3 regions of the Azonexus hydrophilus genome follow, and region 1 is predicted to be linked to each of the others. Evidence: predicted binding sites of a transcription regulator. Region 1 holds the regulator's gene; each other region holds the start of a gene.
What was found. Region 1 encodes sigma-54, which starts transcription at its own class of promoters, with help from an activator protein. Its sites were predicted from a motif close to TGGCACGCTTNCTGCTNA; they were not measured.
Positions count from the first base shown of each region.

Region 2: a site for sigma-54 is predicted at 3,171-3,188, ahead of AADV58_RS11620 (bactofilin family protein). Genes of this name have one in related genera too.
Region 3: a site for sigma-54 is predicted at 6,390-6,407, ahead of AADV58_RS10610 (DUF3149 domain-containing protein). Genes of this name have one in related genera too.

Region 1 is NZ_CP151406.1:406,488-416,249, reverse strand. It holds gene hprK (HPr(Ser) kinase/phosphatase) at 1-896, opposite strand, end outside; gene ptsN (PTS IIA-like nitrogen regulatory protein PtsN) at 905-1,354, opposite strand; gene hpf (ribosome hibernation-promoting factor, HPF/YfiA family) at 1,406-1,729, opposite strand; gene AADV58_RS01955 (RNA polymerase factor sigma-54) at 1,744-3,198, opposite strand; gene lptB (LPS export ABC transporter ATP-binding protein) at 3,223-3,957, opposite strand; gene recX (recombination regulator RecX) at 3,954-4,388, opposite strand; gene recA (recombinase RecA) at 4,381-5,403, opposite strand; gene AADV58_RS01935 (hypothetical protein) at 5,616-5,819, shown strand; gene AADV58_RS01930 (pseudouridine synthase) at 5,820-6,500, shown strand; gene AADV58_RS01925 (sodium:solute symporter family protein) at 6,543-7,961, shown strand; gene AADV58_RS01920 (VanZ family protein) at 7,993-9,066, shown strand; gene AADV58_RS01915 ((2Fe-2S) ferredoxin domain-containing protein) at 9,109-9,417, shown strand; gene AADV58_RS01910 (alpha/beta hydrolase) at 9,414-9,762, shown strand, end outside.
Region 2 is NZ_CP151406.1:2,401,228-2,410,989, reverse strand. It holds gene AADV58_RS11635 (class I SAM-dependent methyltransferase) at 1-359, opposite strand, end outside; gene AADV58_RS11630 (hypothetical protein) at 469-747, shown strand; gene ettA (energy-dependent translational throttle protein EttA) at 830-2,494, opposite strand; gene AADV58_RS11620 (bactofilin family protein) at 2,571-3,128, opposite strand; gene AADV58_RS11615 (HAMP domain-containing sensor histidine kinase) at 3,408-4,799, shown strand; gene AADV58_RS11610 (permease) at 4,789-5,280, shown strand; gene AADV58_RS11605 (sigma 54-interacting transcriptional regulator) at 5,277-6,653, shown strand; tRNA gene AADV58_RS11600 (tRNA-Arg) at 6,722-6,798, opposite strand; tRNA gene AADV58_RS11595 (tRNA-Arg) at 6,849-6,925, opposite strand; tRNA gene AADV58_RS11590 (tRNA-Val) at 7,027-7,102, opposite strand; gene AADV58_RS11585 (HU family DNA-binding protein) at 7,136-7,408, opposite strand; gene lon (endopeptidase La) at 7,572-9,762, opposite strand, start outside.
Region 3 is NZ_CP151406.1:2,187,861-2,197,622, forward strand. It holds gene iscU (Fe-S cluster assembly scaffold IscU) at 1-34, opposite strand, end outside; gene AADV58_RS10580 (IscS subfamily cysteine desulfurase) at 56-1,267, opposite strand; gene AADV58_RS10585 (cysteine desulfurase family protein) at 1,297-2,454, opposite strand; gene AADV58_RS10590 (Fe-S cluster assembly transcription factor) at 2,463-2,960, opposite strand; gene cysE (serine O-acetyltransferase) at 3,019-3,768, opposite strand; gene AADV58_RS10600 (PLP-dependent aminotransferase family protein) at 3,825-5,291, opposite strand; gene AADV58_RS10605 (pyridoxamine 5'-phosphate oxidase family protein) at 5,375-6,019, shown strand; gene AADV58_RS10610 (DUF3149 domain-containing protein) at 6,076-6,237, opposite strand; gene AADV58_RS10615 (type 1 glutamine amidotransferase) at 6,476-7,252, opposite strand; gene AADV58_RS10620 (YbdK family carboxylate-amine ligase) at 7,249-8,379, opposite strand; gene AADV58_RS10625 (cation:proton antiporter) at 8,381-9,574, opposite strand; gene AADV58_RS10630 (error-prone DNA polymerase) at 9,674-9,762, opposite strand, start outside.

The sequences.
Region 1 (9,762 bases):
ACGAAGTCCTGCATGCTGTCGATGCCACGATATTGCAGGATGGTGTTGCGTACCGCGGCTTCCATCAACACCGCCAGGTTGCGCCCGGCAGCCACCGGAATCACCACCTTGCGGATCGGCACGCCGAGCACATCCTGGCTTTGTGCGTCGAGCGGCAGACGCGGCGCGTCTTCCATGGCAATCGTGCGCTGCAGGTGCACGATCAGCTTCAATTTCATCTTTCGGCGCGAGGCGGTCTCGCCGAAGATGGTGCGGATATTGAGCAGGCCGAGGCCGCGGACTTCGAGGAAATCGCGCAACATGCCTGGGCAGCGGCCTTCGATGGTGGTCGGCGCGATCCGGGCCATCTCGACCACATCATCGGCGACCAGGCCATGGCCGCGCGAGATCAGCTCCAGCGCCAGTTCGGATTTGCCAACCCCGGAATCGCCGGTAATCAGCACGCCCATGCCGAGCACGTCCATGAACACGCCGTGCAGGCTGATGGTGTCGGCCAGGCGCGCCGACAGGTAGATGCGCAGGTGATCGATGACCGCCGAACAGTGCTTGGGCGACAGGATCAGCGGCACGTCGGCGGCCTTGCAGGCATCGACGATGAATTCGGGGGGCTTCAGGCCGTCGGCGACGATCATCGCCGGCGTGCGGGCCGACAACAAGTCGATGAACATCTGGCCGAAACGCCGCTCGCCGATGCGCATGGCCCAGTCGTACTCGGCCTGCCCCATGACCTGCAGGCGTTCCGGGTGGATGATGTTGATGTGGCCGACGACGTCGGCGCCGTAATTGCTGGCGGCCTTGAGCTCGATGCGCCGGTCGTTGCGCTGACCGGCCAGCCAGTTGAACAACAGCTTTTCGCGGTTGTCCTGGTACAACTGCTCCAGGCTGATGTGCCGCACGGCGCCGGTCAGGACTTCTTGAACAGTGCCAGCACCGCTTCGGCGTCCGGGGCGGCCTGCAAGGCTTCGCGGAAGGCGCGGTCGGAAAAGCGCTGGGCCAGTTCGGACAGGATCTGCAGATGCTCTTCGGTCGCCTGTTCCGGTACCAGCAACACGAACAGCAGGGTGACCGGACGGCCGTCCGGGGAATCGAAGGGGATCGGCGTCGCCAGACGGATCAGCGCGCCGGCGGCCTGCTGGAGGCCCTTGATCCGGCCGTGGGGAATGGCTACACCCTGGCCAAGGCCCGTGGAGCCGAGTTTTTCGCGTGCGAACAGGCTGTCGAAAATCAACGAACGCGACATGTCGAGCCGGCTTTCGAACAGCATGCCGGCCTGTTCGAAAACACGTTTCTTGCTGCTCGCATCCAGGTCAAGCAGGACCTGGTCGGCAGTCAGAATGTTGTCTAGAGGGTTCATGGGAACTTTGCAGCAAAGAAACCGCACCCCGAGGGGTGCGGTCGGTCAGGCTTAGTCGTCGATGTGCATCGACGGCTTTTCGCCACGATGGTGGTCCTGCAGCTTCTGCTTGTACTTCTGGACCTGGCGATCGAGCTTGTCGAACATGGCGTCGATGGCGGCGTAGAGATCGTCCCCGGCTTCCTCGACATGCATGTCCTTGCCCGGAACGTGAACGGTGACTTCGGCCTTCTGCTTCAGCTTTTCAACGGAAAGCACGACGCTGGCGCCGGTAACCTTGTCGAAATGACGGAGCACGGGATCGAGCTTGTTCTCGACGTATTCGCGCAGTGCCGGGGTGACTTCGATATGGTGACCGCTGATTTGCAGATTCATTTTTTCTCCTCTCTCTACAGGGTCTTGCGTAAATTGACCGGTGGGATGTTGAGCGATTCACGGTATTTGGCAACCGTGCGTCGGGCAACGACAATTCCCTGCTGGCCTAGTATTTCGGATAATTGACTATCCGACAAGGGCTTCTTGCCATCTTCCGCCGAAATCAATTGCTTGATCAGGGCACGAATGGCCGTGGCAGAACAGGCACCACCAGTATCGGTGGACACATGGCTGCCGAAGAAGTATTTCAGTTCGAAGATGCCGCGCGGCGTGGCCATGTATTTCTGGCTGGTAACGCGGGAAATCGTCGATTCGTGCAGGCCGAGCAAGTCGGCGATCTCGCGCAGCACCAGTGGCCGCATCGCCACTTCGCCATGTTCGAAGAACTGGCGCTGGCGGTCCACGATGGCCTGGGTGACGCGGTGGATGGTATCGAAACGCTGCTGGATGTTCTTGATCAGCCAGCGGGCTTCCTGCAACTGGCCGCTCAGGTTGCCATTGCCGCGACGCTGGCGGGCAAGGATGTCGGCGTACAGGCGATTGACGCGCAGGCGCGGGTAAGCATCCGGGTTGATGTAGGCGGTCCATTTACCCTTGAGCTTCTTCACGATCACGTCGGGCGTGATGTAGCGCGCTTCGTCCTGTGCGTAACCGGCGGCCGGCCGCGGATTGAGGCTGGTGATCAGCTCGTGCGCGCCGCGCAGGATTTCGTCATCGCAGCCGGTCAGGCGGCGGATCTTGACGAAATCGCGGGCAGCCAGCAATTCCAGGTGCTTGTCGGCAATGGTCAGGGCCAGCGTGCGCTCGGCGCAATCCTCTTCGACCTGCAGTTGCAGCAGCAGACATTCGCGCAGGTCGCGGGCACCGATCCCGGTCGGATCGAAATTCTGGATATGGCGCAGGGCGATTTCGAGCTCCTCGAGCTCGACCTCGTACTCGGGCGGCAGGGTTTCCAGCAGTTCTGCCAGCGGCGTGGCGAGATAGCCGTCGTCGCTGAGTGCTTCGATCAGGAAACGGACCAGACTGCGATCGCGATCGCTCAACTGGGTCATCCCCAGTTGCCAGCCGAGGTGCTCGCGCAGGCTGACGCTGGAAGCGTGGGCGTCCTGCGGATCGTTGTCGTCTTCCTCGTCGCGGCCGGCGCCGGTGAAGGTGCCGGCATCGCTGGACCAGCGATCGTCGTCGACGTCACCGGGCGTCATCGGCGGCTCACCCTGGGCATCCTCACGCGACTCGCTCGCCGGTGCGGGTTCGCTGACCGGCTTGTCGGGCGAATCGAACTGCTGGGCACCGGCGAAGGACTCGCCCGGTCCGTCGTCGTCGCGCTCGAGCATCGGGTTTTCCAGCAGGTAGCGTTCTATTTCCTGCTGCATCTCGACGGTCGACAACTGCAGCAGCTTGATCGACTGCTGTAATTGCGGCGTCAGGGCCAGATGCTGCGAAAGCTTGAGCTGAAGTGCCGGTTTCATTGATGCAATCTTGGTTTGGCGAGATCAGAGGCGGAAATGCTCGCCGAGGTAAACCTTGCGTACACTCTCATTGTCGACAATTTCCTCCGGACGTCCAGAGGAAAGTACATGACCGGCGTTGATGATCACCGCGTGATCGCAGATGCCAAGCGTCTCGCGCACGTTGTGATCGGTGATCAGGACACCGATGCCGCGTTCCTTGAGGAAGCGGATGATTTTCTGGATTTCCAGCACGGCGATCGGATCGACCCCGGCAAACGGCTCGTCGAGCAGGATGAAGCGCGGATTGGTCGCCAGCGCCCGGGCAATTTCAACGCGCCGCCGCTCGCCACCGGACAGTGCCGCTGCATTCACGTGGCGGACATGGGTGATGTGCAGTTCGTTGAGCAGGCTTTCCAGCCGCTGGCTGCACTCTTCGGCCGGCAACTTCTGCAGTTCGAGCACGGCGAGGATGTTTTCTTCGACGTTGAGCTTGCGGAACACCGAGGCTTCCTGCGGCAGGTAGGACAGACCGGTGCGGGCGCGTGTATGCATCGGCTGGTGGGTGAGGCGCTCGTCGTCGATATAGACTTCGCCGCCATCGGCGGCCACCAGGCCGACGATCATGTAGAAACAGGTGGTCTTGCCGGCACCGTTCGGCCCGAGCAGACCGACCACTTCGCCGGAGCGCACCGAGAAGGACACGTCCTCGACGACGGTGCGCGCCTTGTAACGCTTTTTCAGGTTGTGCGCGGACAGAGTGGCGGTTGGCTGGCTCATTCTTCTCTAGCTCCGCGCAGGGTCTGGCGGATCGCTTCTGCAGAAAAGCCGCGATATTGCAGGAAACGCATCTGTTTGGCACGTTCTTCTGCAGATTGGGGGGGCTGCCCGAATTTTTTCGCCCAGATCGCCCGGCAACGTTCACCCTCGTCGCCGGCCTCGGGCAGGGCGGCTTCGATGTCGCCATCGCTGACGCCCTTGTGCCGCAATTCCTGGCGCAGGCGGCCATTGCCGTAGCGATTGGCACGCGCCGAAACGCGCTGGCTGGCATAACGGGTATCCGACAGCAGGTGCTCGGCCTGCAAGGCATCGAGCACCGCCGTCAGGGCTTCTTCACTGTCAGCATGCGCCGCGAGTTTGGCATGCAGCTCGGCCCGGCTGTGATCTCGCCGGGTCAGACACTGCAAGGCACGCACCCGCAGATCAGCCATTGGCGGCCTTGCTCGGCTTGATCACGGTGGTGCTCGCCGCTTCGCGGATGCCGGCTTCAATTTCCTGGGCGATTTCCGGGTGCGACTTGAGGAATTCGCGGGAATTGTCTTTGCCCTGGCCGATCTTCTCGCCCTTGTACGAATACCAGGCGCCGGATTTGTCGACCAGCTTGTGGGCGACGCCCATTTCGACGATCTCGCCCTCGCGGGAAATCCCTTCGCCGTAGAGGATGTCGAAGATGGCTTCGCGGAAGGGCGGGGAAACCTTGTTCTTGACCACCTTGACACGGGTTTCGCTACCGACCACCTCGTCGCCCTTCTTGATCCCGCCGATGCGGCGGATGTCGAGACGGACCGAAGCGTAGAACTTGAGCGCGTTGCCGCCGGTGGTGGTTTCCGGCGAGCCGAACATGACGCCGATCTTCATCCGGATCTGGTTGATGAAGATGACCAGCGTGTTGGTTTTCTTGATGTTGGCGGTCAGCTTGCGCAGCGCCTGCGACATCAGACGGGCGTGCAGGCCGACCATCTGATCGCCCATCTCGCCCTCGATTTCGGCACGCGGGGTGAGCGCGGCCACGGAGTCGACGACGATGATGTCGACCGAGCCGGAACGGACCAGCATGTCGGCGATTTCCAGCGCCTGTTCGCCGGTATCGGGCTGCGAGATCAGCAGTTCGCCGACATTGACACCGAGTTTCTGGGCGTATTGCGGATCGAGCGCATGTTCGGCATCGATGAAGGCAGCGGTACCGCCAAGCTTCTGCATTTCGGCAACGACCTGCAGACAGAGCGTGGTCTTGCCCGACGATTCCGGGCCGTAGATTTCGACCACCCGGCCGCGCGGCAGGCCGCCGACGCCGAGTGCGATGTCGAGGCCGAGCGAACCGGTCGACACGACCTGGATGCCCTCGTCGATTTCGGCATCGCCCATCTTCATGATGGAGCCCTTGCCGAACTGCTTTTCGATCTGTTGCAGCGCTGCGGCGAGCGCCTTTGCCTTGTTGTCGTCCATGTTCATACCTCGAAACGTTGTGTGGATTATGGCACAGGGCCATGGATGGAACAAAAATTGCTCAATGGATACATCGAAAGCCGTTTTGCCGAAATGACAATGGCAATAACGGATTTTAGGGAAGATGACGACAGGCGCGGTATATTCTTCGCCCCTTGCGCAAGCCGCCGGAATTCCGGTTCACCAAACACTGTACAACTATACAGTATTCGATGAAAAAACCATCACTTCGCTTATTTGTCTTCAGCGCCTTGCTGCTGACCACCGCGACCCAGGCCGCACCCGCGCCCTGGCACTGGTGGGTGAGCAAGGCGGACGGTGCGCGCATCTGCATGCAGACCCCGCCGGGCGAGGGCTGGGCCTACAGTCGCGGCCCTTACCGCGATGCCCGGTGCACACTGCCGGCCCGTCGCTGAATGCGCCGCTATCTGCCGCCTGCCGAGCCGCTGACGATCATCCACGTCGATGACGGGCTGGTGGTCGTGGACAAGCCGTCCGGGCTGCTCTCAGTCCCCGGCCGCGGCGAGGACAAGCAGGATTGCGTGATCAGCCGCCTGCAGCGCGACTTCCCGGAAGCGATGATCGCCCACCGGCTCGACATGTCGACCTCGGGACTGCTCGTCGTGGCGCGTGGCGAGGCGATGCAGAAGGCGATGTACAAACTGTTCCGCGACCGCGCCGTGGACAAGCGTTACCTGGCCACGGTCGCTGGCTTGGTCGAAGCGGATGCCGGCGAGATCGACCTGCCGCTGATCTGCGACTGGCCGAACCGCCCCCGGCAGATGGTCAGCCATGAACTGGGCAAGCCTTCGCTGACCCGCTTCCGCGTCATCGAACGCTGCCCGGCCGAACAGCTGACGCGGGTCGAACTTGAACCGGTGACCGGCCGTTCGCACCAGTTGCGCGTCCATCTTGCCGCGCTCGGCCACCCCATCCTGGGCGACGAACTCTACGCCGGCGCTGCCGCCGAACGGGCGCCGCGCCTGTTGTTGCATGCGGCAGAAATTGCCTTCGTCCATCCGCAAAGCGGCAAGCCGGTGAAATTTGTCAGTCCGGCACCGTTTTTTCCCTTCGCCGACGCCGCAATAACCTTATAATCCCTCGCGTTTTCAACCCCTTGCCATCGTCGACCCCACGCCATGCTGATCTGGTTCGTCGTCATCTATCTCGTCATTTCCATCGGCATCGGCCTGTACGCCGCGACCCGGGTTCATAGCGCCCGTGACTACATCGTCGCCGGCCGCAATCTGCCGTTTCCCATCGTCCTGGCCATGGTTTTCGCCACCTGGTTCGGCGCCGAAACGGTACTCGGCATTTCCGCCACCTTCATTGACGAGGGCTTTCGCGGGCTGATCTCCGACCCGCTCGGCGCCTCGGTCTGCCTGGTGCTATTCGGTCTGGTCTTCGCCCGCCCGCTGTATCGCCTCAACCTGCTGACACTGGGCGACTTCTTCCGGGTCCGCTACAACCGCCACACCGAAGTCGCACTATCCACCGCCATCATCATTTCCTATCTGGGCTGGGTCGGCGCCCAGATGGCCGCGCTCGGCCTGGTCTTCAACGTCCTCTCCGACGGCGCCATCGCCGTCAACCACGGCATCCTCATCGGTGCCGGCATCGTCCTCGTCTACACCCTGTTCGGCGGCATGTGGTCGGTGGCGATGACCACCTTCGTCCAGATGATCGTCATCGTCCTCGGCCTGATCTACGTCACCTGGCTGGCCGGTGACATGGCCGGCGGTTTCACGGTGGTGCTCGACAAGGCCAGCAGCGAGGGCAAACTCAACTTCCTGCCGACCGCCGACCTGATCGACATCCTGTCGTGGATTGCCGCGCTGCTGACCATGGCACTGGGCTCGATCCCGCAACAGGACGTGTTCCAGCGCGTCAACGCCTCGAAGAACGAGTGGGTTGCCGTCTGGGGCACCACCATCGGCGGCCTGTCCTACTTCTTCTTCGCCGCCGTGCCGCTGTTCCTGGCCTATTCGGCAACGATCATCGACCCGGCCATGGTCGAGCGTTTCATGGCCGAGGATTCGCAACTGATCCTGCCGCAACTGATCGTCAATTACATGCCGATGGCGGCGCAGATCATCTTCTTCGGCGCCTTGCTGTCGGTGATCATGAGTACCGCCTCGGGCACCTTGCTGGCCCCGGCGGTGACCTTCTCGGAAAACATCCTGCGCGGCTACATCCGCGACATGAGCGACCGCCAGCTGCTGCTCGCCACGCGCGGCGCAGTCGTCGTCTTTACCTGCCTGGTTGCCGCCTACGCGGTGTCGACCAATGCCACCATCCATCACATGGTCGAGAGTGCCTACCGGATCACCCTGTCCGGCGCCTTCGTGCCGCTGGTCGCCGGCCTGTTCTGGCGCCGCGCCAACAACCTCGGCGCCGCGCTGGCAATCACCTTCGGCATCGGCACCTGGCTGTTCTGCGAACTCTTCGTTCCCGAGGGCGACATCGAGCCGCAACTCTACGGCCTGATCGCCAGCGCCATCGGCATGCTGATCGGCGCCTACCTGCGCCCAGCCCGCGACATCGCCACGGCAAGCTGACGCGAACGTGCGCAGGGCCTAGAATTCCACCATGTCCCAACATGGTCGGCGCCCCCTCGTTCTCGCCCGTTACCTGGCACTGGCCTGGTGCGGGCTGATCGTCTACGGCAGCCTGCACCCGTTCAGCGGCTGGCAGGATCTGGGCGTCCCGCTGCTGGCCTTCCTTGAGGCCGGCTGGCCCAAATACTGGACCGCCTTCGACCTGGCCGCCAATGTCGCCGTCTATGTGCCGCTCGGCTTCTTCCTGGTCCTTGCGCTGAGCCGGCTGCCCGGGCGTTTCACCGCCTTGTGCCTGGCCACGCTGCTGGCCGGTGGGCTGAGCCTGGGCATGGAAGTCCTGCAGAACTGGCTGCCGACCCGCATTCCGTCGAACCTCGACCTGGCCTGCAATACCCTGGGCGGACTGATCGGCGCCATCTGGGCGCAGCATCTCGGACCACGGGTATTTTCCCGTCTCGAATCGACGGCCCACCGCCTGCTGGCGCCGCTGCCGCACGGCGAGCTCGGCCTGACCTTGCTGGGCCTGTGGATGATGGTGCCGCTGTCGCCGGAAACCCTGCTGTTCGGCGCCGGCGACCTGCGCCAGTTGCTGTCCTACACGCCGCCGATTCCGTTTTCGGCCGACAGCTATGCGCTGATCGAAGCCGGCATCACCGCCTGCAATGCCGTCGCCGTCGGCCTGATCCTGCGCGGCCTGCTGGCCAGGCGGCGCTTCGCCTACCTGATCGTGCCGATGTTCCTGCTCTGCGGGCTGGCGGTACGCATGCTCGGTGCCGCCATCCTGGTCAGCCCGGCCGAGGCCATGGCCTGGCTGACCCCGGGCGCCCGCCAGGGCCTGCTCGCCGCCGCCGCCGTGCTGCTGCTGAGCCTGTGGTTACCGGCCCGCGCCAGCCTGCTGCTGGCCGCCCTGGCGCTGATCGCCGGCACCCTGCTGGTCAACCTGGCGCCGGCCAATCCGTACTCCGCCGCCGCGCTGGCCGCCTGGCGACAAGGGCACTTTCTCAATTTCAACGGTCTAACCCGGCTGGTCGCCAGCCTCTGGCCCTTCCTGGCGCTGCCTTTCCTGTGGCTGACCGTCAGGGGCATGCGCCGGCGTTCCACGTGAAACGGCGCCGCCTATAATGGCTGGCTCTAACGGAGATCAACAATGAGCTATTTCCAGCACCACGTATTCATCTGCACCAACCAGCGCGAGGGCGGTGAAGCCTGCTGCAACAACGTCGGCGGCAGCGATGCCTTCGCCTACGCCAAGGACCGCATCGGCGCCCTCAAGCGCAATGGCGCCGGCGCCGTGCGCATCAACAAGGCCGGCTGCCTCGGCCGCTGCGACAACGGCCCGGTGATGGTCGTCTACCCCGAAGAAACCTGGTACAGCTTCGTCGATAACGAGGATGTCGAGGAAATCGTCCAGGAACACCTGATCAACGGCCGCGTCGTCGAACGCCTGAAACTATGAAAGTTCTCGAAGAAAAGATCACCGTCGCCGGCCCGGTCGGCAACATCGACGTCATCATGGAGCGCCCGGATGCGCCGCGCGGCATCGCGCTGATCGCCCATCCGCACCCGATCGGTGGCGGTGCCAACACCAACAAGGTTGCCTACACGCTGGCCAAGACCTTCGTCAGCCTGGGCTACGCCGCCTTCCGCCCGAATTTCCGCGGCGTCGGCGGTACTGAAGGCGTGCACGACGAAGGCATCGGCGAAACCGACGACCTGCTCGCCGTATTGCACGATGCCAAACTGCGTTGCGGGGACATCCCGGTAGCGCTGGCCGGTTTTTCCTTCGGCGCCTACTGCCAGA
Region 2 (9,762 bases), 1.4 Mb from region 1:
GTGCAGGCGAGGAAGCGCATGCGCGGGAAGTCCAGCCGGGCGGCCAGTTCGCGCGATTTGTCGACCAGTTCGGCACGCGTTTCGATGCCGACGACCTCTCCGCTGGCACGGGTCTTGATATAGAGATCGTAGAGGATGAAGCCGAGGTAAGACTTGCCGGCACCATGATCGACCAGGGTTTCCATGCCATCGAGCAGGGGCTCGATGAACTGGGCGAGATGGTAGACCTGCTTGAGCTTGCGCCGGCTGTCCTGGTTGAGCTTGCCGTCGCGCGTCAGGATATGCAGTTCCTTGAGCAGTTCGATCGACTGCCCGGGGCGGATTTCCGGGATCGTGGCGGGCGGGTTCTGTTTTTTCATGGGCGCAATTATCGCATTCAAACTTCTATCACTTTCGTGTCAACCGAATGGCGATGGCGTCGTTATTGCAATCATGGTGTAGATGCACCGTAATCTCACGGAGACACGAATGGGCAGTCTGAGCAACGAATCCTTCGAGCAATTTCTGGATTCCCTGAAAAAGGCAGGTATCTCGATTTCCAATGAAGCCCAGTTGCGCGAGCGATTGGCCGAAGCGCAGCGCTGGCGTTATGCTTTCCAGACGCTGGCCGCCAACGGCAAGAGCATCGGCATCTGTTTCGAAGACCAGTCCGCCGGCAGCAACAGCGCCGAGATCGAACGGGCCTTCGCTGAATTCCAGTTATCTGAAAGAAGCAAGGCGGTTTTCTCCGCCAGCCTCAAGCACTGAGTTTCGCTGTTCCGCGAAAAGCGGGGCAGGAAAATGAAAGACGGGCGCCGAAATGGCGCCCGTTCTGTTTTGCAGATTGCGCTTAGCGCGTGATCGGCTTGTAGCGGATACGCTTGGGCTTGGCGCCTTCTTCGCCCAGACGGCGGCGCTTGTCCTCTTCGTATTCCTGGTAGTTGCCCGGGAAGAAGGTCCATTGCGAATCGCCTTCGGCGGCCAGGATGTGGGTACAAATCCGGTCGAGGAACCAGCGGTCGTGGGAGATGACCATGGCGCAGCCGGGGAATTCGAGCAGGGCGTCTTCCAGCGCGCGCAGGGTTTCCACGTCGAGGTCGTTGGACGGTTCGTCGAGCAGCAGGACGTTGCCGCCGGACATCAGCGTCTTGGCTAGGTGCAGACGACCGCGCTCGCCGCCGGACAGGTTGCCGACCAGCTTGCCCTGATCGCCGCCCTTGAAGTTGAAGCGGCCGATGTAGGCGCGGCTGGGCATTTCGAACTTGCCGATCTGCAGGATGTCGCTGCCCTGGGCCAGTTCGTCGAACACCGTCTTCGAACCGTCGAGGCAGTCGCGCGACTGGTCGACGTAGGCCAGCTTGACCGTCTGACCGATCTTCACTTCGCCCGAATCCGGCTGTTGCTGACCGGTGATCATCTTGAACAGCGTCGATTTACCGGCACCGTTCGGGCCGATGATGCCGACGATGGCGCCGGGCGGGATGGTGAAGCTGACGTTGTCCATCAGCAACTTGTCGCCGAAGCACTTGCTGACGTTGTTGAATTCGATGACCTGATCGCCCAGGCGCTCGCCGACCGGAATGAAAATTTCCTGGGTCTCGTTGCGCTTCTGGTACTCGTGGCTGGACATTTCCTCGAAGCGGGCCAGACGGGCCTTGGACTTGGCCTGGCGCGCCTTCGGATTGCTGCGCACCCATTCCAGTTCCTGCTTCATCGCCTTCATGTGGGCGTCGACCTGCTTGTTTTCGGTTTCCAGGCGGGCTTCCTTCTGCTCCAGCCAGGACGAGTAATTGCCCTTCCACGGAATGCCGTGGCCGCGGTCGAGTTCGAGAATCCACTCGGCGGCGTTGTCGAGGAAGTAGCGGTCGTGGGTGACGGCGACCACGGTGCCCGGGAAACGCACCAGGAACTGCTCCAGCCATTCGACCGATTCGGCGTCGAGGTGGTTGGTCGGCTCGTCGAGCAGCAGCATGTCGGGCTTCGAGAGCAGCAGCTTGGCCAGCGCCACGCGGCGCTTTTCACCGCCGGACAGGACGCCGATCCTGGCGTCCCAGGGCGGCAGACGCAGCGCGTCGGCGGCGATTTCCATCTGGTGTTCGGTATCCGAGCCGGCGGTGGCGATGATCGCTTCCAGGCGGGCCTGTTCTTCGGCCAGCTTGTCGAAGTCGGCTTCCGGGTCGGCGTAGGCGGCATAGACCTCGTCGAGCTTGGCCTGTGCCTGCATGACTTCGCCGAGCGCCGATTCGACTTCCTCGCGCACGGTCTTGTCGGCGTCGAGTTGCGGTTCCTGCGGCAGGTAGCCAATCGACACGCCGGCCAGGTGCTGGACCTCGCCGTCGTATTCCTTGTCCACACCGGCCATGATCTTGAGCACGGTCGATTTGCCCGCGCCGTTCAGGCCGAGCAGGCCGATCTTGGCGCCGGGGAAGAAGGAAAGGGAAATGTCCTTGATGATCTGCCGTTTGGGAGGAACGATCTTGCTGACGCGCAGCATCGACATTACGTATTGAGCCATGGTCTCGCCTGTGACAAAAAAAACGGGGAAGGCCCGCAGTCTACGGGGCTTCCCCTAAAATGACCAGCCTTTGCGCTCAGGCGGACAAAGCGCTCAGGATGGGAGGGTGGTTCTTTTCTGCTGCCAGGGCGTTGATGTCGCCGCACAGTTCGCCACCTTCGGCGATCACCAGCTTGCCGTAACGGATCTTGCCGCTGACCCGCCCGGTGGCGTGGATGATCAATTGCGAACGGGCGGTCAGTTCGCCGTCGAAGCTGCCGTGAATCTCGGCCACATCGATGCTCACCTTGCCGGAAAACGCGCCCTTGTCCGCAATGCGGATGACGCGGCTGTCCATCGTTGCCTCGACCCGGCCCTCGACAACCAGCATGTCGCAATCCAGGATTTCGGCGCCCTTGAGTTTGACATCCGGGCCGACGATCAATCGGGCACCGCTGTCCTTCTCGGTGGTTTTATCGTTTTGTACTGCGTTCGACGGAGATACTTCCTGGCCACTCTGCGGTGGCGCTGTGGGGGTTGCTGCCTGGACTGCGTTGATGCTCTGGGGTGGGGTGCCGTTGCCGAGAACGGGGCGGGTGGTTCGCTGCGGGTTCTGCTCCGCACGAGTGATCGGCGGGCTGGTTTTCATGAACATGGATTCTCCTATAGGCAGGGTCGAGATTGACGCCGGCAAGACATAGCGATATGCGTGCCACAAATGAAAAGACATTAATAAACAATGAACTGAGAATGGCTCGGTGCGTATTTCAGCGACTTCTGTCGCCAATACCCGACACTTATTTGGCCGGGCCGCGCAGACCCGCCTGGCAAGCCGGCGTAGAATGTCGTTCGTTGGCGACAGATCGCTTAAGCAGATGATTTGTCGTTGTTATTGCGTTTGATTAATTTCATTGTCATTGACTCTGGAGTCTCGGTGTCCCTGTCATTTCGCCACGGCATGCTGGCCGGTGTCCTGTTGATCGTTAGCTTGCTCGGCGGTGTCGCCGCCCATGGCTGGTGGCTGCTGGAGGGCTTGGTCGGCCAGAGTCGGGAGAGCAACCAGCACGCGCTCAAGCTGACCGCCGTCGTCCAGGCGCTGGCCGAGCGTACCGTCGACATGGAGCGCAGCGCCCGCCAGTATCTGGTGCTCGGCGATCCGGTCTTGCGCGAACGTTTTGACGAGCATCATGCGCAATCGCTGGCGCTACTCGGGCAGATCGATCTGCCTGAACTGAGCGAATCGGCGATGGCCTGGCGCCAGCTTGCCGGGCAACTGCATGACGGATTGGCACAGGGGCAATCCGCCGAGGAGTTACAGCCCTTGCTGGCCGAGCTGGGCGCCTTGAACGAGGACATCCGCCGCCGCAGCCAGCGCTGGATCGAAGCCAGCAATGCGCGTCTGCTCGACGAACTGGAGCGCCAGCGCGGGCAACTGCAGCAGCGACTATTGTTGGCGCTGGGAGGCGCGCTGATTGCCGCGCTGCTGATGACCTGGTGGCTGATCCGCCCGGTCCGTCAGCTGGAAACAGCGATAGGCCGGCTCGGCGGCAAGGACTTCAGGGAACAAGTCGTCGTCGAAGGACCGGCCGACCTGCGCCGGCTTGGCCAGAAGCTCGACGACCTGCGCCAGCGTCTGGCTGAACTGGAGGCCGACCGCGAACGCAAGCTGCGCCACGTATCGCACGAACTGAAGACCCCGCTGGCTGCCCTCAAGGAAGGCGTCGCGCTGCTCGCCGAAGAGGTTCCCGGGCCCTTGTCGGCGACCCAGCGTGAAGTGGTCGATATCCTCGACCACAAGGTCGGCAGCCTGCAACGCCAGATCGAAAGCCTGCTGATGCTCAACGCCGCTGCCTACGAAGCGCGCCAGCTGGATGTCGCCCAGGTCAGTCCCGGTCAATTGCTGGCCGACGCTGCCGGGCGTCACGCACTTGCCGCCCAGGCGCGGCAAGTGCGCATCGTTGTTGAGGCCGGGGAGGGCATGGCCAGGCTGGATGCCGGCAAGCTGGCGGTAATCCTCGACAACCTGCTGGCCAATGCCATCGACTTCAGCCCGGACGGGGCAACGATCCGCCTGTGCGCCGTATCGACACCCACGGGCTGGCAGATCGACTGTATCGACCAAGGCCCCGGTATTGCCCCCGAAGATCTCCGGCGAATTTTCGAACCCTTCGTCCAGGGCCGACGTCAGGCGCCCGTCCCGCGTCAGGGCAGCGGTGTCGGTCTGTCGATTGTGCGCGAGCTGGTCGGCGCCATGGGCGGGCGCGTCGATCTCCTGCCGGGCGAAACCGGCGCCCATTTCCGAGTGGAGTTGAACCATGCCCGTTAGGCAATTGTGCTTTCTATCGCTGATCAGCCTGCTGCTCGGCGCCTGTGCCGTCACGCCGCCAGCCGGCGGGGCGCAAGGCGCGCTGGCCTTCCAGCGCACCTTGGCCGGGCTCGATAGCCTCGAACTGGCCCGCACCCGGGGCCAGCTTGCCGCCCAGCCGGGCAATGCAGATGCCCAGATCCGGCTGGCCCTGCTGCTGGCCCAGAGCAAAACCGGCAACGGCGATCTGGCCAAGGCGCAGGCGGTGCTCGACCACCTGCTCAAGGCGAACGACGAGGCCGCCCAGGCGCTGCATCCGCTGGCCCGGCTGCTCGCCGAGCATCTGGCCGAACGGCAGCGCCTGGAAAGCCAGATCGAGCGCCAGGGCGCGCAACTCAAGGACAGTCAGCGCAAGGTCCAGGAACTGCAGGAAAAGATCGACCGCCTCGCCGAAATCGAACGCAGCCTGCCCAGTGCAGCCCGGCCGGGAGTGCGCCCATGAAAGCCCTGAACGCCAACGTCGCCCACATCCTGATCATCGATGACGACGAAGACATCCGCCGTCTGCTGACCATGCGCCTGCAGGCCCGGGGCTTTCGCGTCACCCAGGCGGTTTCGGCCGAACAGGGGCTGGCCTGTATCGCCGTCGACACCCCACGTCTGGTCATCAGCGACATCCGCCTGCCTGGACGTGACGGCATGTCGCTGTTCGAGGAACTGCATCACACCCGGCCCAGCCTGCCGGTGATCCTGCTCACCGCCCACGGCACCATTCCCGACGCCGTTGCCGCCACCTCGCGCGGCGTTTTCGGCTACCTGACCAAACCCTTCGACAGCCAGACCCTGATGGCCCGCATCGATCAGGCGCTGCTCATCTCGGCCGGCGACGACCGGCCGGGCGGCGAGCAGGCCGACGCCAGCTGGTGCGAAGGCGTGATCCATCGCAGCACCTGCATGGCCGAGCTGCTGGCCGACGCCCGCATGCTCGCCCTGTCCGACGCCAGCATCCTGATTCGCGGTGAAAGCGGCACCGGCAAGGAAGTGCTGGCGCGCGCCATTCACCGGGCCAGCCAGCGTGCCGGCGGCCCCTTCATCGCCATCAATTGCGGGGCCATTCCCGAACAACTGCTCGAATCCGAACTGTTCGGCCACGTTCGCGGCGCCTTCACCGGTGCCGCTGCCGCCCGCAACGGCCTGATCCAGGCCGCCAACGGCGGCACACTCTTTCTCGATGAAATCGGCGACATGCCGCTGTCGCTCCAGGTCAAGCTGCTGCGCGTGCTGCAGGAACGTGCCGTCCGCCCGCTGGGCGCCACCCGTTCGGAAGCCGTGGATATCCGCCTGCTGTCGGCCACCCATCGCGACCTGGAGGCCGCCATGGCCCAGGGGCAGTTCCGTGAAGACCTCTATTACCGGCTCGACGTCGTCTCGCTGACCCTGCCCAGGCTGGACGCGCGTCGTGAAGACATCCCGCTGCTTGCTGCCCACTTCCTGCGTCAGCTCGGCGCCAAGTACGGCAAGCCGATCAGCGGCTTTGCTCCGGATGCGCTGGAAGCCCTGGCCACCGCCGGCTGGCCGGGCAACGTCCGGCAACTCTTCAACGTCGTCGAACAATGCTGCGCCCTGACCTCGACGCCGCTGATTCCGGCCTCGCTGGTCCAGCGCGCGCTGCGCGCCCCGGCCATGGATGCCCTGAGCTACAACGAAGCCAAGCAACGCTTCGAACGCGACTACCTGGTCCGCCTGCTCAAGCTGACCCAGGGCAACGTCGCCGACGCCGCGCGGATCGCCGAACGCAACCGTACCGAGTTCTACCGGCTGCTGCAGAAATACGATCTGGCACCGGCCATGTTCAGGGCGGCGGAAGAAGGCTAGGGCAGGGGAGCAGAATTTGCGGACGAAAAAAAAGCACCGCAAGGTGCTTTCTTCTGCCTGAGATCGACTGGCGCGCCCGGAGCGATTCGAACGCCCGACCCTCTGGTTCGTAGCCAGATACTCTATCCAACTGAGCTACGGGCGCGCTGTCTGTACAAGCAAGGAAAATCCCAAAAGGAAGTTCCGGTTTCTGAATGGCGCGCCCGGAGCGATTCGAACGCCCGACCCTCTGGTTCGTAGCCAGATACTCTATCCAACTGAGCTACGGGCGCGCTGTCAGAGCCGCGCATTATACGGGCCTTGCCAGAGATTGCAAGGGGTTTCGGGAAAATAGGGGAAATAAAAAACCCCGCCGGAGCGGGGTTTTGGAATTTGGTGGGTGCTGACGGGGTCGAACCGCCGACATTCGCCTTGTAAGGGCGACGCTCTACCAACTGAGCTAAGCACCCATCTGCGGCCAGCGCAGAAGGAGCGGCATTATATCAGTTAACGGCGTCCTTGAGGCCCTTGCCGGCGCGGAATTTCGGAGACTTGGCAGCCTTGATTTCCAGGGTCTTGCCGGTGCGCGGGTTGCGACCGGTGCGGGCAGCGCGCTCGCCGACGTAGAAGGTGCCGAAACCGATCAGGTTAACGCTGTCGCCAGCCTTGAGGGCACCCTTGATGGCTTCAACAGCAGCGTCCAGCGCGCGGCCGGCAGCAGCCTTGGAAATGTCAGCCGAGGTGGCGATCTGATCGATCAGTTCAGTCTTGTTCATGTAAGTCCCCTGAGATAGGTTTGGAGTGGTGAAAAATCTGGTGAGGGGCGATTTATAGCGCCCCCGAAATCCTTGTGTCAAGCGGATTTTGAGCCGATTTCGGCGGCTCTCCAGGCTGCTTGCGGATGCCGTTGGCAAGACAACAGCATCCGCGCCTTTGAAATCAATGGGTAAGCAGCGTGTTTTTCACCGATTCCTCGTTTTGCGTTGCCAGTTCAGGCGCGCTCGGGGCAAGCTCCGGCAGGGGCTCCGGGACGCTTTCCAGGGCCCGTTCGAGGACCTGATCGATCCATTTCACCGGCACGATCTCGATGCGATTCTTGAGATTTTCCGGCATTTCGGTCAGATCCTTGACGTTCTCTTCCGGGATCAGCGCCGTCTTCAGACCGCCGCGCACGGCAGCCAGCAGCTTCTCCTTGAGACCGCCGATGGCCAGCACCTCACCGCGCAGGGTGATCTCGCCGGTCATGCACACGTCGCAACGCACAGGAATGCCCGTGTAGGACGAAACCAGGGCGGTGGTCATGGCGATACCTGCCGACGGGCCGTCCTTGGGCGTAGCGCCCTCAGGAACGTGGATGTGGATGTCGGTCTTCTCGAAGACTTCGTCCTTGATCCCCAGGCGGCGGGCACGGGCACGCACGACCGAGCGGGCGGCTTCGACCGATTCCTTCATCACGTCGCCCAGCGAGCCGGTACGCACGATGTTGCCCTTGCCCGGCATGTTGGCGCATTCGATGGTCAGCAGCTCGCCGCCGACCTCGGTCCACGCCAGACCGGTGACCTGGCCGACCTGGTTTTCCTTTTCCGCCATGCCGAAGCTGTAGCGGCGCACGCCCAGGTACTTGTCGAGGTTGCGCGAATTGACCGTCATCTTGCTTTCGCGGGCCTTGAGCACCAGCGTCTTGACGACCTTGCGGCAGATCTTCGAGATTTCGCGCTCCAGCGCCCGCACGCCGGCTTCCCGGGTGTAGTAGCGGACGATGTCGCGAATCGCGCTCTCGGCGACGACCAGTTCGGTCTTCTTGACGCCGTTGTTCTTCATCTGCTTCGGCAGCAGGTAGCGCATCGCGATGTTGACCTTCTCGTCCTCGGTATAGCCGGACAGGCGGATGACTTCCATCCGGTCGAGCAGCGGGGCAGGGATGTTCAGCGTGTTCGCGGTGGCCACGAACATCACGTCGGAAAGATCGAAATCGACCTCGACGTAATGATCCTGGAAGGTGTTGTTCTGTTCCGGATCGAGCACTTCGAGCAGCGCTGACGACGGATCGCCACGGAAATCCTGGCCGAGCTTGTCGACTTCGTCGAGCAGGAACAGCGGATTGCGCACGCCGACCTTGGTCAGGCTGGTCAGGATTTTGCCCGGCATCGAGCCGATGTAGGTACGGCGGTGGCCGCGGATTTCGGCTTCGTCACGGACGCCGCCGAGCGCCATGCGCACGAACTTGCGGTTGGTCGCCTTGGCGATCGACTGGCCGAGCGAGGTCTTGCCGACACCCGGGGGGCCGACCAGGCACAGGATCGGCGCCTTGACCTTGTCCACGCGCTGTTGCACGGCAAGATACTCGACGATGCGTTCCTTGACCTTCTCCAGGCCGAAATGGTCGCTGTCGAGAATCTTCTCGGCGGCGCGCAGATCCTTGCTGATGCGCGTCTTCTTGCGCCACGGCAGGCCGATCAGCGTTTCGATGAAATTGCGCACGACGGTGGCCTCGGCCGACATCGGCGACATCAGGCGCAGCTTCTTCAGCTCGCCCTGCGCCTTAGCCAGACCTTCCTTGCTCATGCCGGCAGCGGCAATCTTCTTGTCCAGCTCTTCCAGGTCGGCGCCTTCTTCACCTTCGCCAAGTTCCTTTTGGATCGCCTTGACCTGTTCGTTCAGGTAATACTCGCGCTGGCTCTTCTCCATCTGGCGCTTGACGCGGCCACGGATGCGCTTTTCCACCTGCAGGATGTCGATTTCCGCTTCCAGCTGCGAGAGCAGGCGCTCGATGCGTTCGCGGACGTTGTCCATCTCCAGCACTTCCTGCTTCTGCTCGATCTTGAGCGGCAGGTGGGCGGCGATGGTGTCGGCCAGGCGGCCGGCGTCCTCGATGCCGGTGATCGACGACAGCACTTCCGGCGGAATCTTCTTGTTCAGTTTGACGAACTGGTCGAACTGGGCGACCACGGCGCGGCGCATCGCCTCGATCTCGTGATCCTCGGCACCGGTCTGGGCCAGCGGGGCGGCGGTTGCCATGAACACCGCCGACTGCACGTCGATGGCCTCGATGCGGGCGCGTTGCGTGCCTTCGACCAGCACCTTGACGGTGCCGTCGGGCAGCTTGAGCATCTGCAGGATGTTGGCCATG
Region 3 (9,762 bases), 1.6 Mb from region 1:
CATAGTGATCAATGACTTTTACGCTATAGCTCATGTTATTTCTCCGTTGTTTCGTTCAGTGGGCAGCCCATTGAACCGTGTTCAGATCGATGCCTTCCTTGTACATATCCCAGAGCGGGGAAAGGTCTCGCAGTTTCTGGATCTTGGTGTGCAGCAGCTTGACCGCGTAGTCGATTTCTTCCTCGGTGGTGAAGCGACCGATGGAGAAACGGATCGAGCTGTGCGCCAGTTCGTCGTCGCGCCCGAGTGCGCGCAGCACGTAGGACGGCTCCAGGCTGGCCGAGGTACAGGCCGAGCCGGACGACACGGCGAGATCCTTGATCGCCATGATCATCGACTCGCCTTCGACGTAGGCGAAGCTGATGTTGAGGTTATGGGCGACGCGATGCTCGAGGTCGCCATTGACGAAAGTCGCTTCAATATCTTGAAGTCCTTTCAGAAGTTTATCGCGTAAGGCTTTGACTCGATTGTTTTCTTCGACCATTTCCTCGCGTGCAATGCGGAAGGCTTCGCCCATGCCAACGATCTGGTGCGTGGCCAGCGTGCCCGAGCGGAAACCGCGCTCGTGGCCACCGCCGTGCATCTGCGCTTCCAGGCGGATGCGCGGCTTGCGGCGCACGTAGAGGGCGCCGATGCCCTTCGGGCCGTAGGTCTTGTGGGCCGAGAAGCTCATCAGGTCGACCTTGAGCTTGCTCAGGTCGATATCGACCTTGCCAGTCGCCTGCGCCGCATCGACGTGGAAGATGATGCCCTTCTCGCGGCAGATTTCGCCGAGTTCGGCGATCGGCTGAATGACGCCGACTTCGTTATTGACGAACATGACCGAGGCGAGCACGGTATCCGGGCGGATCGCCGCCTTGAACACTTCCAGATCGAGCAGGCCGTTTTCCTGGACGTCGAGGTAGGTCGCCTCGAAACCCTGGCGCTCCATCTCGCGCACCGTGTCGAGGACCGCTTTGTGCTCAGTCTTGACGGTGATGATGTGCTTGCCCTTGGTGCCAGCGTAGAAATTGGCCGCACCCTTGATCGCCAGGTTGTTCGACTCGGTGGCACCGGAGGTCCAGACGATTTCCTTGGGATCGGCGCCGACCAGCGCGGCAACCTGCTCGCGCGCTTCCTCGACACCGGCTTCGGCAACCCAGCCGAAACTGTGCGAACGCGAGGCCGGATTCCCGAAGTTCTCGTAGAGATAGGGAATCATTTTTTCCGCAACGCGCGGGTCGACCGGCGTCGTCGCCGAGTAATCCAGGTAGATGGGCAGTTTCATCGTCATTCTCGCTAGGTCGTCGGGTGGTTTCAGACGGTCATCGCCGTCAGTCCCTGCAGGCGTCCGACCGTAGCCCGCAAGGCGTTGATGAATTGTTCGACTTCGTTTTCGTCGTTGCCGGCACCGAGGCTGACCCGGACCGCGCCGCGCGCGATCTCCGGGGCCACACCCATTGCCCGCAACACGTGCGACGGCTCCGGATTGGCGCTCGAACAGGCGGCACCGCTGGCAACCGCGAAGCCTTCGCGATCCAGCTTGCCGACCAGGGTTTCGCCATCGATATCGGGAAACGCGAAATAACTGGTGTTGGGCAGGCGTGGCGCGTCGACCGCAAAAATCCTTGCCCCGAGCGCCGTCAAGCCGTGCTCCAGCGTATTTCTCAGCTGCGCCAGACGTGTAGGCAGTTCGGCAACGCGCTGCGCTGCAAGTTCCGCCGCCACGCCAAAACCGACGATGGCCGGCACGTTTTCCGTACCCGAACGCAAACCGCGCTCGTGGCCACCACCGGCAATCAGCGGCTGTAGTTCGACACGCTTGTCGAGCACCAGCGCCGCCGCGCCCTTGGGACCGTTGATCTTGTGCGCCGACACCGTCAGAGCATGCACGCCAGCCGCATTGAGCAGCCGGAAATCGACCGGCAGCTTGCCCAGGGCCTGCACCGCATCGCTGTGGAAGCAGGCACCGCTAGACCGCGCCTCCGCAGCCAGTGCGGCGACATCCTGAATCACGCCGGTCTCGTTGTTGGCCAGCATCACCGAAACCAGCGCCGGGCGCTGCTGCAACAGTTCGGCGTAGTCTTGCGCCTCAACCCGGCCAGCCGCATCGACCGCGATTTCCCGCAGTGTCCAGCCCTGACGTACCAGTTGCGCCGCCGGCTTGAGCACACAGGGATGCTCGACCGCGCTGACGGCAAGCAGCCCCGGCTTCATGCCGGCTGCCGCGCCCTTGATGAACAGGTTGTTGGCTTCGCTGCCGCCGCTGGTGAACACCACTTCGGTCGGATGCGCGCCGAGTGCTGCTGCCACTTTCTGGCGTGCCTCGTCGATCGCCTGCCGCGCCCGCCGCCCATACTCGTGCCGGCTCGACGCATTGCCGCACAGGCCGTCGAGCCAGGGCAGCATCGCCGCCTTCACCGCAGGGTCGAGCGGTGTCGTGGCGTTATGGTCGAGATAGACGGGCTGGAACATGATAGCTCTCAGGCGAGCGCCACAGTCTTTTCACGCACGACGCGACGCGGGTGCGGGCCGAGCGGACCGCTGATCACCGCTTCACCGCGCGCGGCAGCCTTGACCTTCTCGCGATCGACGAGATCGGCCAGGGTGACTGAGGCCAGGTATTCGAACATTTTCGCGTTCAGCGTGGACCACAGGTCGTGCGTCATGCAGCGATGCTCGTCCTGGCAGTTCTCCTGACCACCGCACTGGGTGGCGTCGAGATGCTCGTCGACAGCACGAATGATGTCGGCGACAGTCACCCGTTCCAGCGGCCGGGCAATCCGGTAGCCGCCGCCGGGACCGCGCACGGAATCGACCAGCTTGTAACGGCGCAGCTTGCCGAACAACTGTTCCAGGTAGGACAGCGAGATGCTCTGCCGCTCGGCAACGCCGGCCAGCGCAACCGGCCCATCCTCGCCGCGCAGTGCAAGATCCATCATCGCCGTTACGGCAAAACGTCCTTTGGTGGTCAAACGCATTTCGGTCTCCCGATCAATAACCTAGTGTTGCGGTCAACTATATACAATCCAGACAAAATCAGTCAACTATTTTGCTCAGGTATTTCGGATCGAAATCGTCGGCCGCCTGGACTTCCTGGTCGCACTTCACGCCCTGCGCCTCCAGCTCCTTCAGCAGCGAGGCCAGGCGGCGGTCGGTTTCGGCGGCGTGATCGAGCAGACCATGGATGGCCTTGGCCAGCGGATCGTCCTGATCACGACCGACGGCATAGGCCGAAAAGCCCAGCTTCTCGGCTTGCTGCTCGCGTTCGCGCGTTTGCTGGTCAAGAATGCGCGCCGGATTGCCGACCGCGGTTGCACCGGCCGGCAACGGCTTGGTAACGACGGCGTTGGAGCCGATCTTGGCGCCGGCAGCAATGATGATAGGACCGAGCACCTTGGCCCCGGCACCGACCACCACCCCGTTCTCCAGCGTCGGATGGCGCTTGCCCTTGTTCCACGACGTCCCGCCCAGCGTGACCCCGTGATAAAGCGTGACATCGTCCTTGATCTCGGCCGTCTCGCCGATCACCACACCCATGCCATGGTCGATGAAGAACCGACGGCCGATGGTCGCCCCGGGATGAATCTCGATCCCGGTCAGGAAACGCGACAGATGCGCGGTAAACCGCGCCAGCCAGCGCAGCCGATGCCCCCACAGCCAGTGGGCCACCCGATGCAGGATCAGCGCATGAATGCCGGGATAACAGGTCAGCACCTCCCAGAACGAGCGAGCCGCCGGGTCGCGGTCGAAGACCGCGCGGATATCCTCACGCAAGTGCCGGAACATGGGGTGCTATCTCCCTATTGAAAGGGGGTGAATTCTAGAATACTCGACTGAATTTGTCAGCTATTTCCTGCAACATCTTCGACGGCCGCCTGCGCCCTCGCCAACGCCAGCCGCCGGACCAGTTCTGGAATCATCGCCGCATCGGCCATGCCGTAACCGAGGACCAGGCCGTTGGCGGCACTGGCCCCGGCGAAGTAACGACTGAGCGCCCGGGCGCTGACGCCCTGCCCGGCTGCGGCGGCGACGATTGCGGTATCCGGTGGGGCGGCGGGCAAATGCAGCGTCAGGTGCAGGCCGGCGTTGCCGCCGGCGATGCGTGCCTCCGGAAAATGTCTGGCCAGCGCCGTGCGCAGCACCTGCTGGCGTTCGCGATAGATCGGCGCCATCGCGCGCAGATGGCGGGTCAGCCTGCCGCTGTCGAGAAAACGGGCCAGCGCACGCTGTTCGACCGCCTGCCCGCCCCGGTAAAGATCGGACAAGGCCTGACCGAAGCTGTCGACCGCCCAGCGCGGCACCACCAGGTAGGCGATGCGCAGCCCCGGATAGAGCAGCTTGCTGAAGGTGCCGAGATAGACCACCGGCGCGTCCGGGTGCAGCCCCTGGATTGCCGGCAACGGTCGCGCATCGGGACGGGCGTGGTTGAATTCGCTGTCGTAATCGTCCTCGATCAGCCAGTTGCTGCCTGCCTCGAGGCGGTTGAGCAAGGCCAGCCGCCGTTCCAGGCTGAGCACGCTGCCGCCGGGGTACTGGTGGGACGGCGTCAGGAAGATCAGGCGAGGCGGCTGCGTCCGCCACAAGGTCTCGTCCGCGGCCATGCCGTCGTCGTCAACGGCAACCGGCACGGTACGCAAGCCAGCGGCCAGCATGGCATTTCGTGCCACCTGGTAAGCCGGATCTTCAAGCCAGGCAATGTCCCCGGGGTCGGCCAGCAGACGGGCGCAAGCGTCGAGCGCGACGTTGCCGCCCGGGACGATGAACACCTGCTCCGGCGCACAGGCCACGCCGCGCCGGGCCGCCAGGAAATCGGCGACCGCCCGGCGCAGCGCCGGCTCACCGCCGGCGGCGGCATACGCCAGATGGCGCGCCCCGACCTCGCGCCAGGCCGTCTGCAGCAGACGCGCCCAGACCGGCCACGGAAAGGCGTTGAGATCGGGCACGCCCGGCGCGAAGGGCAAGGTGGCGTCACCCGCCTGCATGGCGATCAGGCTGCCGGCCCGCCGCGACAGGACACCGGCCCGCGCCACGCTGGCTGTCACCGTCTTGCGCTGCGGCAAGGCGGCGACCCGAGTGCCGCCACGATCGGCCTCGAGAAAACCTTCGGCGACCAGTTGCTGATAGGCGTAGAGCACGCCGTTGCGGGACATGCCGCAATCGAGCGCCAGTTGGCGACTGGCCGGCAAGCGCAGGCCGGCGTGCAGGCGCGCGTCGAGAATCGCCTGCTTGAGCACGCGATAGAGACGTTGCTGACGCGCTTCGCCCGCAAGCGGCAAACGAAGTTCGGCAAGGACAAGTTCGAGGGCCATCTGGCTCCATGAAATCAGACTACCGTGGTTCCATGAATGGTGCCACATGGCGCGCATACTGGCCGAACTTTCCAGGAGACCTCATGCAACACACAGCCCCCAGCCTGCGCACCCGGGTTCGTCGCAAGCCGCAACGCGGTCATTACGATCCGGCCACCATCGCCGCCATCATCGATACCGCCCTGATCTGCCAGATTGCCTTCAACCAGGGCGATAGCGTCCATTGTTTGCCGACGGCCTGCTGGCGGGTCGGTGACGCGCTGTACATCCACGGCGCCAACAACTCGCGCCTGACGCAAACCCTGCTCGACAGCGACTGCTCGGTCTGTATCGCCCACGTCGATGGATTGGTCATGGCGCGCTCGGCCTTCCACCACTCGATGAATTTCCGCTCGGTAGTGATTTACGGGCGATTTGTCGCGGTCAACGCGCCAGACGAGAAGAAGACCGCCCTCACCGCTTTCGTCGAACACGTCAGCCCGGGGCGCGCGGCGCTGGTGCGGCCACCGAGCGATGCGGAACTGGCGGGTACGGCCGTCCTGCGCCTGGCGCTGAACGAAGCTGCGGCCAAGATCCGCAACTGGGGCGTCGAGGACGATGCTACCGACCTCGACATCCCCGTCTGGGCCGGCGTTGTACCGCTGCGCCAGCATGCCGGCCAGCCAGAAAGTGATGCCGGTGCGGCGGAATTCACGCCAACCGCCCTGCCCGAATGGCTGATTTCCTGAGTACCAAAGCAATTCGCCGGCACTAGGCCGGCGAATCGTGTTTCAGGCAGTGGTAATCAATGCGCGCCGGGGTGCGATTGCGTCCGCGAAGCGCCGGCCTCCTTGTTGATCTGCTTCACTGCGTAATAGCCGATATAGACGGCCATCACCAGGATGAACAAGATCGTAAACAGGCTAAGCAAGCCGATATCGGATGTAAAAAGCAGATTCCACGCCATTGCTGTTCTCCCTCGAATTGTTTGAAAGTGCTGGTTAAGCGGACATGCTGGCGCAATAACCATGCCCGGTCGATGGTGTTAAGACAGCACTTCATGACATTCGCCAGAAACGGCCGTTGCCAGCGGCTCGCCGGACTATCGGGGGAAACCCGGTCGCAGGAAGGATGGCATCTCGCAGCGCACTTCATGCCATAAATGACAGTCACACTCCGCCACGCTTGACAGTTTCGACACAGTTTTAATGCCGTGCTGCCGCCAGGAAAGCGTCGAGCACGGGCGCGCAGTCGAGCAAACCGCCGTCACCGTGGTGGTGGAATTCCGGGTGCCACTGAACGCCGCAGACGAAACTACGCCCCTTCCAGCGGATCGCTTCGATGATGCCGTCGTCGGCCTCAGCCTCGACAATCACCTCGTTCCCCAGACGGTGCACCGCCTGGTGGTGGATCGACACCACCGCACCCCCCGCTTCACCGCCGAACCAGCGCGCAAACTGACCGTCGGCGGAAAAACGCACGCTATGCACATGGCGGTCGTAATCCTCATGCTCGTGGGCAATCGCCGTCGGGCACTGAGTCGGCAGATCCTGGTACAGGGAACCGCCGAGCGCGACGTTGATCAGCTGCATGCCGCGACAGATGCCGAGCACCGGCTTGCCTGCCTCCATGAACTCGTGCAGCAACTCCAGTTCATAGGCATCGCGCACCGGATCACCGGCCCACGCCGGTTGCAGTGGCGTTTCGCCGTAGGCCAGCGGGCTGACGTCGGCACCGCCCTGCAGGATCAGGCCGTCGAGATACTCGGCGTAATCGCGCAGGCGGATGTTGCTGCGCATCAGGATGCCGTCCTGCAGGACCGACGGCACCATCAGTACCAGCACGTCGCGCGACTGCACCCACTGGGCAATCGACTGCTCCAGCACCTGCAAGGTCCGCGTATGTATCCCTTGGCTATCCGGCACAGGATGATGAATCCTTGCAGAGAGCCCAACATGGATGGGACGACGGCGAAAACTCATGATTCATCTCCCCGGAAAGTGCGTACCGCGGCATCGACCATGCCGCGCAGCCCGCCCGATTCGCCATACCAGCGGCGCAAGTCGCCGGCATGGTTGCCGGTAGCAACCACCTGGCGCAGCACATCGAGCGCACCGGTGCTGCCCAGAACGGCAGCGTGCGGCGCCAGTTGGTTCAGGGTTGCCAGCACATCGTCGCGCAGGGGCAGCGTCTCATGCCGGCGCGGATGCACCAGCGTCGCGTCGAGGCCGAAACGGCAGGCCTGGAAACGGTTGTAGTTGTAGACCAGATAGTCGTCTTCGCTGACCGGCTCGCCCTGCTCGCCCTGCTCGCGCAGCATCCGGCACAGGGCCTGCAGGTAGGCGGCCAGGGCCGCCGCCCGCTCGACGCTGAGCGGGGTGTCGCAGACGCGCAGTTCGATGGTCCCGTATTCGGGCTTGGGCCGGATGTCCCAGTAGAAGTCCTTCATGCTCTTGACCACGCCGGTGCTTTCCATCTTGCCGAAATAGTCCTGGGCAAAGTCCTCCCAGCGCAGCAGGAAAGGCGCCCGCCCGGACAGCGGGAAGGCAAACACCGAGTTCAGCCGCGCCGAATCGAACAGCGTATCGACCCCCTGCAGGAAAGGCGACGACGCCGACAGCGCGATGAAATGTGGCAGGTAGCGATTGAGCGCGTGCAGGAGGTAGAGCCCCTCGTCGGCACTGGCGCAACCGATGTGCACGTGCTGACCGAAAACCGTGAACTGTTTGGCCAGGTAGCCGTACAGCGCCGATAACTCCTGAAAGCGCGGCTTGTCGAAAATGCGCTGCTCCGACCAACGCTGGAAGGGATGCGTGCCACCGCCGCAGACGCCGACGTTGAGGCGGTCGCCGGCCTCGACCAGGGCGTTCCGCATCTGCCCGAGCTGGCCGAGCAAGGCGCCGTAATCGGTGTGCACGTCGGTCGAAATCTCGATCATGCTCTCGGTGATTTCCGGCTTCACATCGCCCGGGAAAGGCTGCTTGCCGAGCAGGAAAAGCATGTCGGCCGCCGCCGCGGTCAGGTCGAAATCGGTCAGATCGACCAGTTGCAGCTCCAGCTCGACGCCCATGGTCAGCGCTTCGCCCGCCTTGAATGCTTCCAGCGTCATCTCAGCCGCCCTCCTCGCGCCCGGCCTCGCCGGCCAGGATCAACGCCCGCTGCGTCGCCACCGGCCCAAGCAGTTCGAGCGCCAGCACCAGCAGACCCAGACCGGCCACCTGGGCGAATACATCGATACCGAGATGGCGCGTCTGTTCGAGCAGCAGGATGGCAAACACCGACATCGGCGTCAGCGCCAGCCCGGTCAGCGCCCCCTTGCGCCAGCCGATGCCTGACAGACCGGCAAAGGCCACGCAGGCGCCGACCTTGCACAGCGTGCGCACCACCAGGACCGCCAGCGCCAGCCCGGCCCCCTGGGCCACCTGCGACCAGGACAAGGTCGCCGAAGCAAAGACGAACAGCAGGATGGTCAGCAGGCTGCCCAGCGTGCCGAAACCACGATCCGCGCCGGAAAAGACGATGCGCCGGTAACGTACGACCAGGCCGAAGACCAGTGCCGCCAATAGGGCCGAGAACTGCAGGGCGTGCGTCAGGGACACCAGCAGCAGCGTGGCGATGGCGAAGATCACCGTCGCATCGCCACCACCGCGCCGCTGCCAACGCAGCAGGGTCGGCACGGCGACGCCGAACATCGCGCCGATCCCCGCCGACACGCCGATCACGGCCAGGCTGCTCCACAAGGCAGGAAGCAGGCCGCCGGCGCTGGTCAGCACCCAGTAACCGGCAATCGCCTTGAAGACCAGCACCGCGAAAACACAGTTGAACGCCGACAAATGCAGCATGCGTTCGGTAACCTGACCGGAACAGTGCAGTTCGTTGGCCACCCGCAGCGCCGCCACCGGCGACGAAGACATCGCCAGCGCTGCCAGCAACAGGGCCGGCAGCGGTGCCAGGCCGAAGCCCCGGGCCACCAGCAGCACGACGATAAAGGTGCCGAAGGCCTCGACCAGGCTGGTCACGGCCAGCCAGCGGTTATGCCGCAGCCAGTTCAGGTTGATGCGCTGGCCGAGTTCGAACAGCACCAGCGCAATGGCGAAATCAGCCAGCAGCGCCACCGGCGTTCCGGCCGGCTGGGGCAACAGGCCAAGCTGACCGCTGGCCAGCACGAAACCGGCCAGCGCATAACCGCAGACGCGCGGCAACGACAGCCAGCGGCTGATCGCTTCACCAGCCAGCCAGGCCAGCAGCAAAGCCAGTGGCCAGGCCATGCCGGCAAGCGGATTTCCAAGAGACTCAAGCATCATGACGACTCCCGCGATGATTCGGTTGTGTCCTGCGCAGCCTTGAGCTTAACGCAATTTTCGCCGCACATGCCAGAAGTTGCCGACATGGTGTCAGCCAGATCAATGAAAATCCCGGCTGCGGGTTTCCAGTCGCCCCAGCCAGGCGGACAGGTCGACCAGGCGCTGGGCGACCAGATGCACCACGCCAT